Regions from separate parts of the Promicromonospora sp. CA-289599 genome, predicted to be linked through region 2. Evidence: riboswitches for the same ligand, from Rfam matches in the RefSeq annotation. Region 2 holds a riboswitch; the other holds the start of a gene.
The links. Region 2 has a riboswitch for S-adenosylmethionine ahead of metE (5-methyltetrahydropteroyltriglutamate--homocysteine S-methyltransferase). Riboswitches for the same ligand answer to the same signal wherever they lie in the genome.

Region 1: linked by a shared signal. The riboswitch ahead of ACQEVI_RS12985 (aminotransferase class V-fold PLP-dependent enzyme) and the one ahead of metE (5-methyltetrahydropteroyltriglutamate--homocysteine S-methyltransferase) in region 2 are both predicted to bind S-adenosylmethionine.

What each region holds. Positions count from the first base shown of each region.
Region 1 is NZ_JBNJNI010000001.1:2,926,457-2,932,888, reverse strand. It holds gene ACQEVI_RS12995 (mechanosensitive ion channel family protein) at 1-60, opposite strand, end outside; gene ACQEVI_RS12990 (amidase) at 273-1,784, shown strand; gene ACQEVI_RS12985 (aminotransferase class V-fold PLP-dependent enzyme) at 1,790-3,211, opposite strand; SAM riboswitch class IV at 3,243-3,356, opposite strand; gene ACQEVI_RS12980 (rhodanese-like domain-containing protein) at 3,702-4,151, shown strand; gene ACQEVI_RS12975 (O-succinylhomoserine sulfhydrylase) at 4,148-5,413, shown strand; gene ACQEVI_RS12970 (glycoside hydrolase family 3 N-terminal domain-containing protein) at 5,459-6,432, opposite strand, start outside.
Region 2 is NZ_JBNJNI010000001.1:5,937,721-5,944,152, forward strand. It holds gene ACQEVI_RS26500 (D-alanyl-D-alanine carboxypeptidase family protein) at 1-412, opposite strand, end outside; gene ACQEVI_RS26505 (RNA polymerase sigma factor) at 587-1,048, shown strand; gene ACQEVI_RS26510 (hypothetical protein) at 1,050-1,985, shown strand; gene ACQEVI_RS26515 (GNAT family N-acetyltransferase) at 1,995-2,480, shown strand; gene ACQEVI_RS26520 (Cmx/CmrA family chloramphenicol efflux MFS transporter) at 2,652-3,809, shown strand; SAM riboswitch class I at 4,007-4,109, shown strand; gene metE (5-methyltetrahydropteroyltriglutamate--homocysteine S-methyltransferase) at 4,118-6,432, shown strand, end outside.

The DNA of each region.
Region 1 (6,432 bases), 3.0 Mb from region 2:
GAGCGGCTCCAACCAGTCGACCGCGCTCGGCACAACGAGACCTGCATTCAGGAATGGCATAGCTCTCTCCCCCTTCGAGATTTTCTCGTCACCTCCCGCGCACCGCTGCGATGCGCCTTAAAAGGTGACAGCACCCCACGAACATATGCCGGAGAAGCGCATTCTGCGCGACGGGATTTTCCACTGCGGCGCGCCTTTAAGACATTCAGGATCTTTCTCCGTGCCTCAGCCGAGCACCTGGCCCGCCGCGGCGAACCACATAGCCTGGCCGGATGGATGCCCTGCATGAGCGGACCGCCGTCGAGCTCCGCGACCTCCTCGCCTCCGGAGAGCTCACGCCTGCCGAGGTCACCGACCACTTCCTCGAGCGGGTGGCCCGGCTGAACCCCGGTGTCGGGGCCTTCGCAACGGTCACCCCGGAGCTCGCCAGGGAGCGGGCGGCAGCACTCCAGCGGGACGGCGACGGGCCGCGCCGGGCCACGCCCCCGGCGTCGGGCAGCCTGTGGGGGCTACCCACTGGCGACAAGGACCTGTGGAACCGCGCGGGTGTGCCGACCGGATTCGGGTCGCGTGCGTTCGCGGACCTGGCGCCGGCCCAGGAGAGCGACGAGATAGTCCTGATCCTCGACTCCGCCGGCGTCGTCAGCCTCGGCAAGACCGCGGCGCCCGAGCTCGGCTTCCCTGCCTACACCGAGCCGGTCCACACCCCGCCCGCACGCACGCCGTGGGACCTGACCCGCGGCGCCGGCGGTTCCAGCGGCGGGGCGGCCGCGGCGGTGGCAGCCGGCATGTTGCCGTTCGCCCCCGGGTCCGACGGCGGCGGATCGATCCGGATCCCGGCAGCGGCCTGCGGCGTCGTCGGGCTCAAGCCGACGCGCGGGCTCCTGCCCGCGGGCAGCGGCGTCGACTCGCTGGGCGGGCTGGTCGTGAACGGACCGATCGCGCGCACCGTCGCCGACGCCGCCCTCCTGCTCGAGGCGATGCTCCCCAGGCGGGCCGGGGGCGACGTCGCGCACCCGTACTCGCTGCGGGCGCCGTCGTACGAGGCGGGGGCCTACCTGGCGACGGCCCAGCGCGCGGCGCTGCCCGCGCCGGGAACGGGCGGGCGCGGGCCGGGAGGCAGGCGGGCACGCATCGGCGTGACCACCTCGTCGGCCTGGGACGGGTTCTACGACATCACGGTGTCACCCGAGGCGCGCGTCGCGCTGGAGACCGGCGTGCGGGCGCTGTCCGGGCTCGGGCACGACGTCGAGGAGACCACGCTGGCCGAGGCCCCCGAGTACGCGCCGGCGTTCCGGACGCTGTGGATGGGCGGCGCCTCCGCGGTGCCGATCGACGATCCGGAGACGCTCGGCAGGCTGGAGCCGCTGACGCAGTGGCTGATCCGGTCGGGTCGCGAGGTGCCCGCGCGGCAGCTCGCCGAGGCGGTGCGCACGCTCACCGCCTTCGAACGGTCCCTGGTGGCCCAGGTCAGTGCGTACGACGCCGTCGTGACGCCCGCGCTCGCGCTCACGCCCCGGCCCATCGGCTGGTACGACGCCGAGGACCCCGAGCGGAACTTCGAGCAGCAGTGCCAGTACACGCCGTTCACGTCGATGCTCAACGTCGCGGGGCTGCCGGCGATCACCGTACCGACCCACTGGACCGAGGCCACCGCGGAGGCTCCCGCCGGGCTGCCGATGGGCGTGCAGATCATCGGGCGGCCGGGCGGCGAGCTCACGCTGCTGGCGCTGGCGGCCCAGCTGGAGGCGGAGCTCCCCCGCCCGCGTAAGTTCCCGCTCTGACGACCTCAGTCCTCGTCCGGGAGGCAGCCGAAGTTCTCGTCGAAGCCCAGGGCCGCCGTCGCCAGGAGACCCGCTAGGCCCGAACCCTCCGGGACGGGGCGCGGGTCGTCGGTCACGACCCAGAGTCCGTCGACGACGTCGTACCCGGCCTGCGGGCCCTCGGACACCAGGCGGCCCACCGCCGCGATCAGGCGCTCGACCTCCTCGCCGGCGGTGCCGACGCCGACCGAGGCGCGCACCGCACCGGCGTCGAACCCGAGGCGGCCGAGCAGCGGGTGCGCGCAGAACCGGCCGTCGCGCACGCCGATCCCGTGCTCGGCGGACAGGTACGCGGCCACGAGGCCCGGGTCGTAGCCCGCCACGGTGAACGTCACGACGCCTACCGGGTCGACGGCGTCGGCCCACACGCGCACGACCTCGACACGGTCGATCGCCTCGAGCCCCGACACGAGGCGACGGCGGAGCGCGTTCTCGTGCGCCGCGACGTCGGCGGGGGCGAGCGCGGCGAGCTCCTCGCACGCCGCGGCGAGCGCCACCGCACCGATGACGTTGGGCGATCCGGCCTCGTGCCTGGCGGGGCCCTCGTGCCACTCGGTGCCCGCGACGCGCACGCGCCGCACGGCACCGCCGCCGGCGAGGTAGGGCGTGCCGGCGTCGAGCCAGTCGCGGCGGCCCACCAGCGCGCCCGCGCCGAACGGGGCGTAGGTCTTGTGCCCGGAGAAGGCGAGGTAGTCGACGCCGGTGGTCTCCAGGGAGATGCGGCGGTGGGGTACGAGCTGGGCGCCGTCGAGCACCACGCGGGCGCCGAGCTCGTGGGCGATGGCGACGATCTCGTCGACCGGGAGCGACTCCCCCGTCACGTTGGAGGCGCCGGTGAGGGCGAGGAGGGCGAACGGGCGTTCCGCAGCGGCGGCGTCGCTGAGCTCCTCGCGGATCTGGTCGAGCGTCTCGGCGACCGTCGCGCCACCGGTCAGCACTGTCGCGTCCGTGCCGCGCTGCCAGGGCAGCAGGTTCGCGTGGTGCTCGACGTCGAGGACGAGCACGCGGCCGGGCTCGCCGTCGGGCTGCGCCGGGACGCAGCCCGCGAGCAGGTTCAGGGAGTCGGTGGTGTTTCGCGTGATGACCGTCAGGTCGTCCTCGCGGGCGCCCACGAACGCTCCGATGGTGCGGCGGGCGGTCTCGTAGAGCGCGGTGCTCACCTGGGAGAGGTATCCGGCGCCGCGGTGCACGCTGGCGTACAGAGGCAGCACCTGGGTGACGCGGTCGGCCACGGCCTGCAGGGCAGGCGCCGACGCGGCGACGTCGAGGTTCGCGTACGGGACCCGGCTGCCGTCCACCAGCGGGACGAGGGTCGCACCGCCGACGACGGGCCGCAGGGGTGCGACGTCGGCGACGGCGTCGTTATGGGCGAGGGTGGTTGCAGACATGACGTCCTCCAGCACAGTCCTGGGGGAGGTTCCCCCGCGCTTGCCACGCGCGGCTGCGCGCGGCCAGGTCGTCACCCGGGGCACCCCACCGCGGTAGGAGGGTTGCCGACCAGCGAGCCGGGGCTTGACGCTGGCACTCATGACCTGACGTCATCCTGTGCTGCGGCAAAATTCCTGTCAACGCTCGTCTCAGATATTGGTCTCACGATCCGGGCGCTGAAGGCGTCTGAAGAGAACAGCGCTCCTTCTCGTCCGCAGCATCGTCCACAGCTTCATCCACAGGCTTGTCCACAGTTCCATCCACACCCCGACCGCGGTCCCGACCAGGGTGCGAGACGGCATCCCACCTACCGGACGTCGTGTCGTAAGATCGCGTTCGACCATCCCGAGCGGCCGAGTGACGTGGCACGACGACGCCGCAGCAACCCAGCGTTCCCGCCCCTGGCGAGAACGGACGAGGGTGCTACCGCCACGACCGATGGAGGAGCACATGAGCGTCCCCGCGCACATCGAAGCCCACCCCGCCGACGGCTACGCCGGCGACATCACGCCCCAGCAGGCCTGGGACCTGCTCGCCGCCGACCCGGCCGCCACCCTCGTGGACGTCCGCACCGAGGGCGAGTGGCGCGCGATCGGCATCCCCGACACGGCATCCCTCGAGAGGCAGCCGGTGTTCAGCGAGTGGGTCCGGGCCGGCGGCCGCCCCAACCAGCAGTTCCTGGAGGAGCTCAAGGCCGCGGGCGTCACCGAGGGCCCGGTCGTCTTCCTGTGCCGCTCCGGCCAGCGTTCGATCGGCGCGGCACGGCTCGCCACGGCGGCCGGCATCGCGCCGTCGTACAACGTGCTGGAGGGTTTCGAGGGCGCGCCGGGAGCCGACGGCGTCCGAGACCAGCAGGGCTGGAAGGTCGCCGGGCTGCCCTGGACGGAGGGCGCCCAGTGACCGTCACCGGAGCCTTCCCGGCCGACGCGACCCCCGGCGGGTCCGGCCGCAAGCCGCTCCCCCGGAACGTCCGGCCCGCGACGCTCGCCGTGCGCGGCGGGCACCAGCGGACCGAGTTCCAGGAGACGGGCGAGGCTCTGTTCCTCACCCAGGGCTACGTCTACGACTCGGCGGCCGAGGCGGAGGCCGCGTTCGCCGGCGACCTCGACCGGTTCGTCTACTCGCGCTACGGCAACCCGACGGTCCACACGTTCGAGGAGCGTCTGCGCCTGCTGGAGGGCGCGGAGGCCTGCTACGCGACGGCGACCGGGATGTCCGCGGTGTTCACGTCGCTCGCCGCGCTCGTGCAGTCCGGATCGCGGATCGTCGCGGCCCGGGCCCTGTTCGGGTCCAGCGTCGTCATCTTCGAGGAGATCTTCAAGAAGTGGGGGGTGCGCACCGACTACGTGGACGGGCACGTGCTCGCCCAGTGGGAGGAGGCGCTCTCGACGCCTGCCGACGTCGTGTTCTTCGAGACGCCGTCCAACCCGATGCAGGACATCGTGGACGTGCGCGCCGTCGCCGACCTCGCGCACGCCGCCGGGGCGACCGTGGTGCTCGACAACGTGTTCGCCACCCCGCTGCTGCAGCGGCCGCTGGAGCTGGGCGCCGACGTCGTCGTCTACTCCGCGACCAAGCACATCGACGGGCAGGGGCGCGTGCTGGGCGGCGCGATCCTGGGCACCACCGAGTACGTGACCGGGCCCGTGCAGACGTTCATCCGCAACACCGGACCGTCGCTCTCGCCCTTCAACGCGTGGACGCTGCTCAAGGGGCTGGAGACGCTGCCCGTGCGGCTCGCGGCGCAGGGCGCGGGCGCGCTCGCCGTCGCCCACGCCCTGGAGGAACTGCCCGGGGTGGGCGCCGTGCGCTACCCGTTCCTCGACTCCCACCCGCAGGCCGAGCTGGCGCGCGCGCAGATGAGCGGCGGCGGCACGGTGGTCACGTTCGACCTCGCGGTACCGGAGGCCACTGACGCCGAGACCGCGAAGAAACGGACCTTCGGGTTCCTCGACGCGCTCCAGGTGATCGACATCTCGAACAACCTCGGGGACGCGAAGTCGCTCATCACGCATCCCGCTACGACCACGCACCGCAAGCTCGGCGCGGTGGGGCGGGCCGCCGTTGGCATCGCGGAGACTACGGTGCGGCTGTCGATCGGCCTGGAGGACACGCGGGACCTGATCTTCGACGTGGAGCAGGCGTTGGCTGTGTCGCGCTGAGTTTTTTCTGGTTCCCTTCCCCCACCCCTCGTAGGTCAGGTCGGGTCAGTCTTCGCGCGCCTCTGTGAGGAGGCGGAGGGCTTGGGCTTTTTTGCCTTCCAGGAGGGCTACGTCGGACTTGGCGATTGCGTTTGCGGCCTGCGGCGGGACGCCGTTGGCTGGGTCGAGGACCTCGTCCTGGAGGTCTCGGCGGTGGTCGTCCAGGGTCGACGTGCGGCCGCCTGTCGAGAGGCCCCAGCCGAACGGGAAGAGCGGGGCGTAGCCCTCGTCGCCGACGTTGACCACCGGGTCGTCTGCTGAGCGGGGCCAGGAGAGCGGCAGCTTGCCCGTGAAGCGGCGTTCGCCGAACAGGACGTCCGCTACGCCGGCGCCTTCTGTGCCCGGGAGCCAGGAGGCGACCAGGGCGTCGATCGAGCCGAGCTGCTCGGTGATCACCTGCGGCCTTCCCGAGACGATCAGAACCACACAGGTCCTGATCTCGGCGCAGACCTTTTCGACGATCTCTGCGTCGCCGGGCTGGAGGGACATCGACTTCTCCTCGCGGGGGATGCCTCCGTCTGCGGGGTCCCAGGCCCACTCCGGGCCGCCCACGTCGCCGAAGCCCTCGGCATACGGCGTCTCGCCCACGACGACGACGCCGACGTCGGCGCCGTCGGTCGGCGCGGACGCGTCCTCGCTGAAGGTGACGTCGTCGGCCGCGGCCTCGATGCCCTCCAGGATCGTGGTGCCCTCGGTGACGTCCCCCGAGAAGCCCTGCCAGGTGCCGGTCCAGCCGCCGGCCTGGTTGCCGAGGTCGTCGGCGTTGCGGCCGGCCACGTAGATGCTGTCGTCGTCGTCCAGCGGCAGCGCGCGCCGGCTGTTCTTGAGCAGCACCTGCGACTCCGCCACCGCCTTGCGGGCAATCGTCCGGTGCGCGGCCGAGCCGATGTCGTCCGCGTGGGACCGGTCGGCGAAGGGCTCCTCGAACAGCCCCAGCTCGAACTTGGCGGCGAGGATCCGGGACACGGCGTCGTCGATGC
Region 2 (6,432 bases):
CGGTCGAGTGCTCCCTCAGGTCGAGGCCGGTAGCAGGTGGGGCGGCCGGGGCGTCGACGGGGCCCTCCGCGGGGGCCGGTATCGGGCTCGGCCCCGTCCGCGGCGCCGGGGCTTCTGCCGGCTGCTCTGCCAGCTGCTCTGCCGACTTGTCTGCCGGGTTCTGCGCTGCCGGGTTCTGCGCTGCCGGGCCGGACGCGGCGGCCTGCGGCTCCGCTCCGCTCGTACCACCCCCTTCCTTGCCGAGGTCTGCGGCAGCACAGCCGGTGAGGAGCAGGCTCGCGGCGAGGACGACGGGGGCGAGGCCCGCCGGACGGAACCAGGTGCGGGCACGGCTGCGGGAGACGGTCACATCAGCGTTGGTGTGCACGGTCCGGATCGCGATGTCAGCGGCGGGCTGTGACGTGGACAACATCCGCGAGGTGCCATGGGGGCGCTCCTGCCGGACACACTGAGTCGGAAGCACGTCTCTTCGTCCGTCTCTTCGTCTGCGGAGCCCACCCTGGCCACGAACACCGAGCCACAGCGCCTCGAACCGGGCAGGCACACGCCTGCCCACCTCTCGTCCGCCCTGACGGAGTCGCTGTTCGTGGCGCACGCGAGCGCCGTGTACCGGTACGCGCGCTCGCGGCTCCCTGCCGCCGAGGCGGAGGACGTGGTGGCCGAGGTCTTCGCCGTCGCGTGGCGCAAGGGCGAGCTGCCGGACAACCCGCGCGCCTGGCTCCTCGGGGTGGCCCGCCGCGTGATGGCGAACCAGGTGCGCGCCCAGCAGCGACGCAACGCGCTGGTCGAGCGGGTCCGGGCGCATCCGGTCCCGGCGGGTCAGGACGGCGTGCGGCTCGTCGGCGAGCTGGACGAGCTGCGCCGGGCGCTGGCCCTGCTGCGCCCCGCGGACCGCGAGGTGATCGCCCTGCTCGCCGCCGCGGAGCTGTCCACGGCGGAGGTCGCCCAGGTCCTCGGCTGCACGACGGCGACGGCGGCCACCCGGGTGCACCGCGCACGACGCCGTCTGCGTGCGGTCTACGAACAGCTCACCGAGGAAGGTTCCTGACGTGGAAGACGAAGAGCTGACCCGCGCCCGGCGCGCCCTGCGGGGGGTCGACCCGGAGCTCGACCTGGCGCGCGTGTACGCCGAGTCGCGGGCCCGCGCGCTCGGCGTCGGCAACCATCTGGAGGGCGACGCGCACCTGGACGAGCAGGAGCACGCGCAGGACCACTGGGCGACCGACGAGCGCGTAGTGGTCCTCCTGCACGACCTCGACGCCGAGCCCCGGCGTGGCCGCTCCCGCGCGTACCGCGGCCGGGCACTGGTGTGGGGCGTCGCGGCGGCGGCAGCGGCCGCCGTCGTGGTGACCGTCGTGAACCTGCCGGCGCCCGGCGCGCAGCCCGGCTCGTCGCCCGGCACCAGCCTCTCGCCGACGACCTCCCCCGAGCCGCGCCCGTCGCCGACCAGAGCGCTGACGCCGTCCGAGGTGGTCGACCGCACCGCGCCCGCGGTGGCCGGCGCGGACTGCGCCGTGAAGGTCCGTTCGACGCTCGGCAGGGAGTCGGCGACCCGTTTCGACCGCCCTGCGACGGACACCGGGACGCCCGAGCCGGTCCCGCTGAGCACGCGGCCGCTGGAGGTGCTGCAGCTGGCGACGGTCGACGCGGCCCTCGACCTGCCCGGCCTCGCGGGGAGGGACCACCGCCTGGACGACGAGTTCCTGCTGGAGGAGGAAGACGGCCGGGCCCTGGTCCGGATCCGGTTCGACACCCCGGCCGAGCAGGTGCTCGGCGGCGAGCTGACACGGATCGACGTGGTCGTCGACACGGCCACCTGGCTCCCGTACACCGCGGAGACCTGGGCGAAGTCCGACGACGGCCAGGGGTACCAGGTGCACAGCGAGTTCAGCTGGACGTCGTGCGCCACCCCCAGCAGCGGCCCGAGCCCGGCGGCCACCGACGGCGACCCGTCGCCGTCCGACCCGGGTAGCCGCTCCCGCTAGGATTCCGGCGTGCTCCACCTTGCGACACCTGACGACCTCGACGACCTGGCTGCCTTCCTGCGGTCGGCCGACCTGACAGTCGCCGCCCTCGCGGAGCCGGCGGTGCACCTGTGGCTGGAGCGCGACGAGGCCGGCGCCGTGTGCACGACCACCGGCTTCGAGCTCGGGGCGGGCGGCGAGCACGCGCTGGTCCGCAGCGTCGCCGTCCGACCGGACCTCCGGGGCACCGGGGACGGACTGCGCCTGGCGCGCTTCGCGCTCGACCGGGCCGCCGACGCCGGGGCGCGCCAGGCCTGGCTGTTCTCCCGCCGTTCCGGCGGCTTCTGGCAGAAGCTCGGCTTCGAGGCGACTACGACGGACGCGCTCGCCGCCGCGCTCCCCGACGCCCACCAGGTGCGCCTGTTCCGCTCGACCGGCCAGCTGGACCGCGAGGTCGCGTGGCACCGGCCGCTGCCCGCGCGCGCCGATTCCGGCGCACGGCACACGGCCCGATAGGGTCGGCTCATGAGGTCTCCAGAAGCATCCAGGTTCGGGCTGCCGGTACTCCGGTAGCCCGAGATGCCCCTGTAGAGACCGCCGAGCCACACCTCGGCCGCTTTCCAGCGCATCCGAAGGGCCCGTAGTGCCGTCCAGGCCTACCCGTTCCCCCTTCCTTCGGAGGCATCCATGCCTGTCCTGCTCCACGTGCTCGCCGTCGCGGTCTTCGCGCAAGGCACGTCGGAATTCGTCCTCGCCGGGCTCGTCCCCGGCATCTCCGCCGACCTCGGCATCACCATCGCCCGGGCCGGCTACCTGACCTCCGGCTTCGCGGTCGGCATGGTCGTCGGCGCACCGCTCACGGCGGCGCTCGGCCGCCACCTGCCACCCCGGTGGACCCTGACCGGCTGCCTGCTGGTCTTCGTCGCGGCCCACGCGGCGGGCGCGCTCACCGACCAGTTCGCCGTGCTGCTCGTCAGCCGGTTCGTGGCCGCGCTGGCCAACGCCGGGTTCCTCGCCGTCGCGCTCTCGACGGTCACGACGATCGTCCCGGCCGGCAAGCAGGCCAGGGCGCTCGCCGCGGTCCTCGGCGGTACGACGCTCGCCCTGATCGCCGGTGTCCCAGCCGGCGCCCTCCTCGGCGAGGTCTGGGGCTGGCGCTCCGCGCTCTGGGCGATCGCCGGGCTGTCCGCGCTCGCCCTGGTCGCGGTCGCCGTGCTGACGCCGGGGCGGCTCGGTCCGCACGGGCCGCACGCCCGGGTGGACCTCCGGGCGGAGCTCGGCACCCTTCGCTCCCCCGACCTGGTGCGCTACCTCGTGCTCGGGGTGCTGGTGAACGGCGCGACGTTCTGCGCGTTCACCTACCTGGCGCCGATCGTCACGGACGGTGCCGGGCTCGGTTCGTCGCTGGTACCGGTGGTGCTCGCGCTGTTCGGGCTGGGGGCCTTCGCCGGTGTCTCGGCAGCGGGGCGCCTCGCCGACGTGCACGGGCACCTGGTTCTCGGGATCGGCGTCCCGGTTCTCGTCGCGGGCTGGATCCTGTGGGCAGTTCTCGCGGGGAGCCCGTCGGCCGTGTGGGTGCTCGCCCCGGTGCTGGGCGCGCTGTCGTTCGCGGTCGGCGGCACGCTGATCGCGCGCGGCATGGCCGCGGCCCACGGAGCCCCGACGATGGGCGGCGCGTTCTCGACGGTGGCGCTGAACCTCGGCGCGCTCGTCGGCCCGCTGCTCGGCGGCCTGGCCATCGGGCCGCTCGGGCTCGCGGGCCCGCTGGTGGTCAGCGCGTCGCTCGCCGCCGCCGCGGCGTTGTGGTCCGCGACGAGCCGACGTCGGCCCACTCCCCGGAGCTGACCGGTCGGCGGTCGCCGCGCTGACCCTGCCTATGGCCGATCTGACCATGCACCTGCTGCCAGATCGGGGCCTCGCCTGGCAGCAACCGCATGGTCATCTGCTTGGCACACTTTTCAGCCGCCGACCAGCCACGACACGATCGTCTTGAGGGGTGGACGGTTTTCCGTTCGCATCGCGGTCATGCTTACGATCCAGGTCAATCATCCAGAGCGGTCGAGAGTCCTGGCTCAACGACACCGCAGCAACCTGCCCCCGAACCGCCACACTCGGGCAAGGTGCTAACGCCAGGTCCGATGGAGCTGATACGCATGGCAGTCGAGTTCACGCACCTTCCCACCGCCACGATCCTGGGCTACCCGCGCATCGGCCGACGACGCGAGCTCAAGCGCGCCGTCGAGTCGTTCTGGGCCGGGCGCACCACCGCCGACGAGCTGGAGGCCACGGCCCGTGACCTGCGGCTGGCCACCGCTCGGCATCTCGCCGGACTGGGTCTGGACGGCGCGGCCGCCGTCCCCGGCTCGTTCTCGTTCTACGACCAGGTGCTCGACGCCGTCGCCCTGCTGGGCGCGGTGCCCGAGCGGTTCCGCGACCTGGTCCCGACGGGCTCGACCGACGAGAGCGAAGGCCCGCTCTCCCTGGAGGGCTACTTCACGCTGGCCCGCGGCGAGGGCGACAAGCCGCCGCTCGAGATGACCAAGTGGTTCGACACGAACTACCACTACCTGGTCCCGGAGATCGGGCCGGACACCCCGATCGGGTTCGTGGACGACCGCCTGGTGCGCCAGTTCACGGAGCTCGCCGAGCCCGCCGACGGCGGCCAGGCGGTCGTGACCCGCCCCGTGCTCGTGGGCCCGGTGACGTTCCTGCTGCTCAGCAAGGCGGCGGACGGGGCCCCCGACGGCTTCCACCCCCTCGACCGGCTCGACGACGTCGTCGCCGCCTACGCCGACGTGCTGCGCGCACTGGCCGCCGCGGGCGCCCCCTGGGTACAGCTCGACGAGCCCGCGCTGGTCACGGACCTGCTGGACGTCCCGTTCGACGAGGTGGCGGACGCCGTCCGCCGGGCCTACGCGCGGCTCGCCACCGGCCTCTCCCCCGCCGCCGGTGCGACCGGCACCGCCGAGCGCCCCGCCATCCTGGTCACCGCGCCGTACGGCGACCTGCGCAGCGAGGCGGGCGACGGGCTCGCCCTGCTCGCCGGCACCGACGTCGAGGCGATCGCGGTCGACGTCGTCAAGGGCGCCGTCCCCACCGGCCCCGTCGCCGGCCTGGAGACCAAGACCCTCGTGGCCGGCGTCGTCGACGGGCACAACATCTGGCGCGCCGACCTCGACGCCCGCCTGACCACGCTCGAAGGCCTGTCCGCAGTGGGAGCGGGCGCGGTCGCCGTCGGCACCTCGACCTCGCTGCTGCACGTGCCGCACGACGTCGCCGACGAACCCCGCCTCGACGCCGGCCTGAAGTCGTGGCTCGCGTTCGCCGACCAGAAGGTCGCCGAGGTCGTCACGCTGGCGACGGGCCTGACCGGCGGCCGGACGGCGGTCGCCGACGCGCTCGCCGAGTCGACGGCCGCGGTACGGTCCCGCGCCCAGGCGCCCGGCGTCGTCGTACCGGAGGTCCGGGAGCGGACCGCGGCGCTGACCCCCGCCGACGTCGAACGCGCGCCGTACGCCGAGCGGGCCGCGGCCCAGCAGGCGACGCTCGACCTGCCGCCGCTGCCGACCACGACTATCGGCTCGTTCCCGCAGACGGCGGAGATCCGCAGGACCCGGGCGGCCTGGGTGCGCGGCGAGCTGTCGGACGCCGAGTACACGACCGCCATGCGCGCCGAGATCGCGAGCACCGTGGCGCTCCAGGAGGAGCTGGGCCTGGACGTGCTGGTGCACGGCGAGCCCGAGCGCAACGACATGGTGCAGTACTTCGCGGAGCAGCTCGACGGCTTCGTGACCACGGTGCACGGCTGGGTGCAGTCGTACGGCTCGCGCTGCGTGCGCCCGCCGATCCTGTGGGGTGACGTGTCCCGGCCCGCGCCCCTGACCGTCGAGTGGACCGCGTACGCGGCGTCGCTGACGGACAAGCCCGTCAAGGGCATGCTGACGGGCCCGGTCACGATCCTGGCCTGGTCGTTCGTGCGCGACGACCTGCCGCTGGGCGACACCGCGGACCAGGTCGCCCTGGCGCTCCGCGACGAGGTCACGGACCTGGAGGAGGCGGGCATCGGCGTCGTGCAGGTGGACGAGCCCGCGCTGCGCGAGCTGCTGCCGCTGCGCCGGGCCGACCACCCGGGGTACCTCGACTGGTCGGTGCGCTCGTTCCGGCTGTCGACCGCCGGGGCCGGCACCGCGACGCAGGTGCACACGCACCTGTGCTACTCGGAGTTCGGCCAGGTCATCGGTGCGATCGACGGCCTGGACGCCGACGTGACCTCCGTCGAGGCGGCGCGGTCCCGCATGGAGATCGTCCCCGAGCTGGCCGACGCCGGGTACGGGCGCGGCATCGGGCCGGGCGTCTACGACATCCACAGCCCGCGCGTGCCGTCGGTCGAGGAGGTGACCGAGCTCGTGCGGCTCGCCGCCAAGTCGATCGACCCGCGCCTGGTCTGGGTCAACCCGGACTGCGGCCT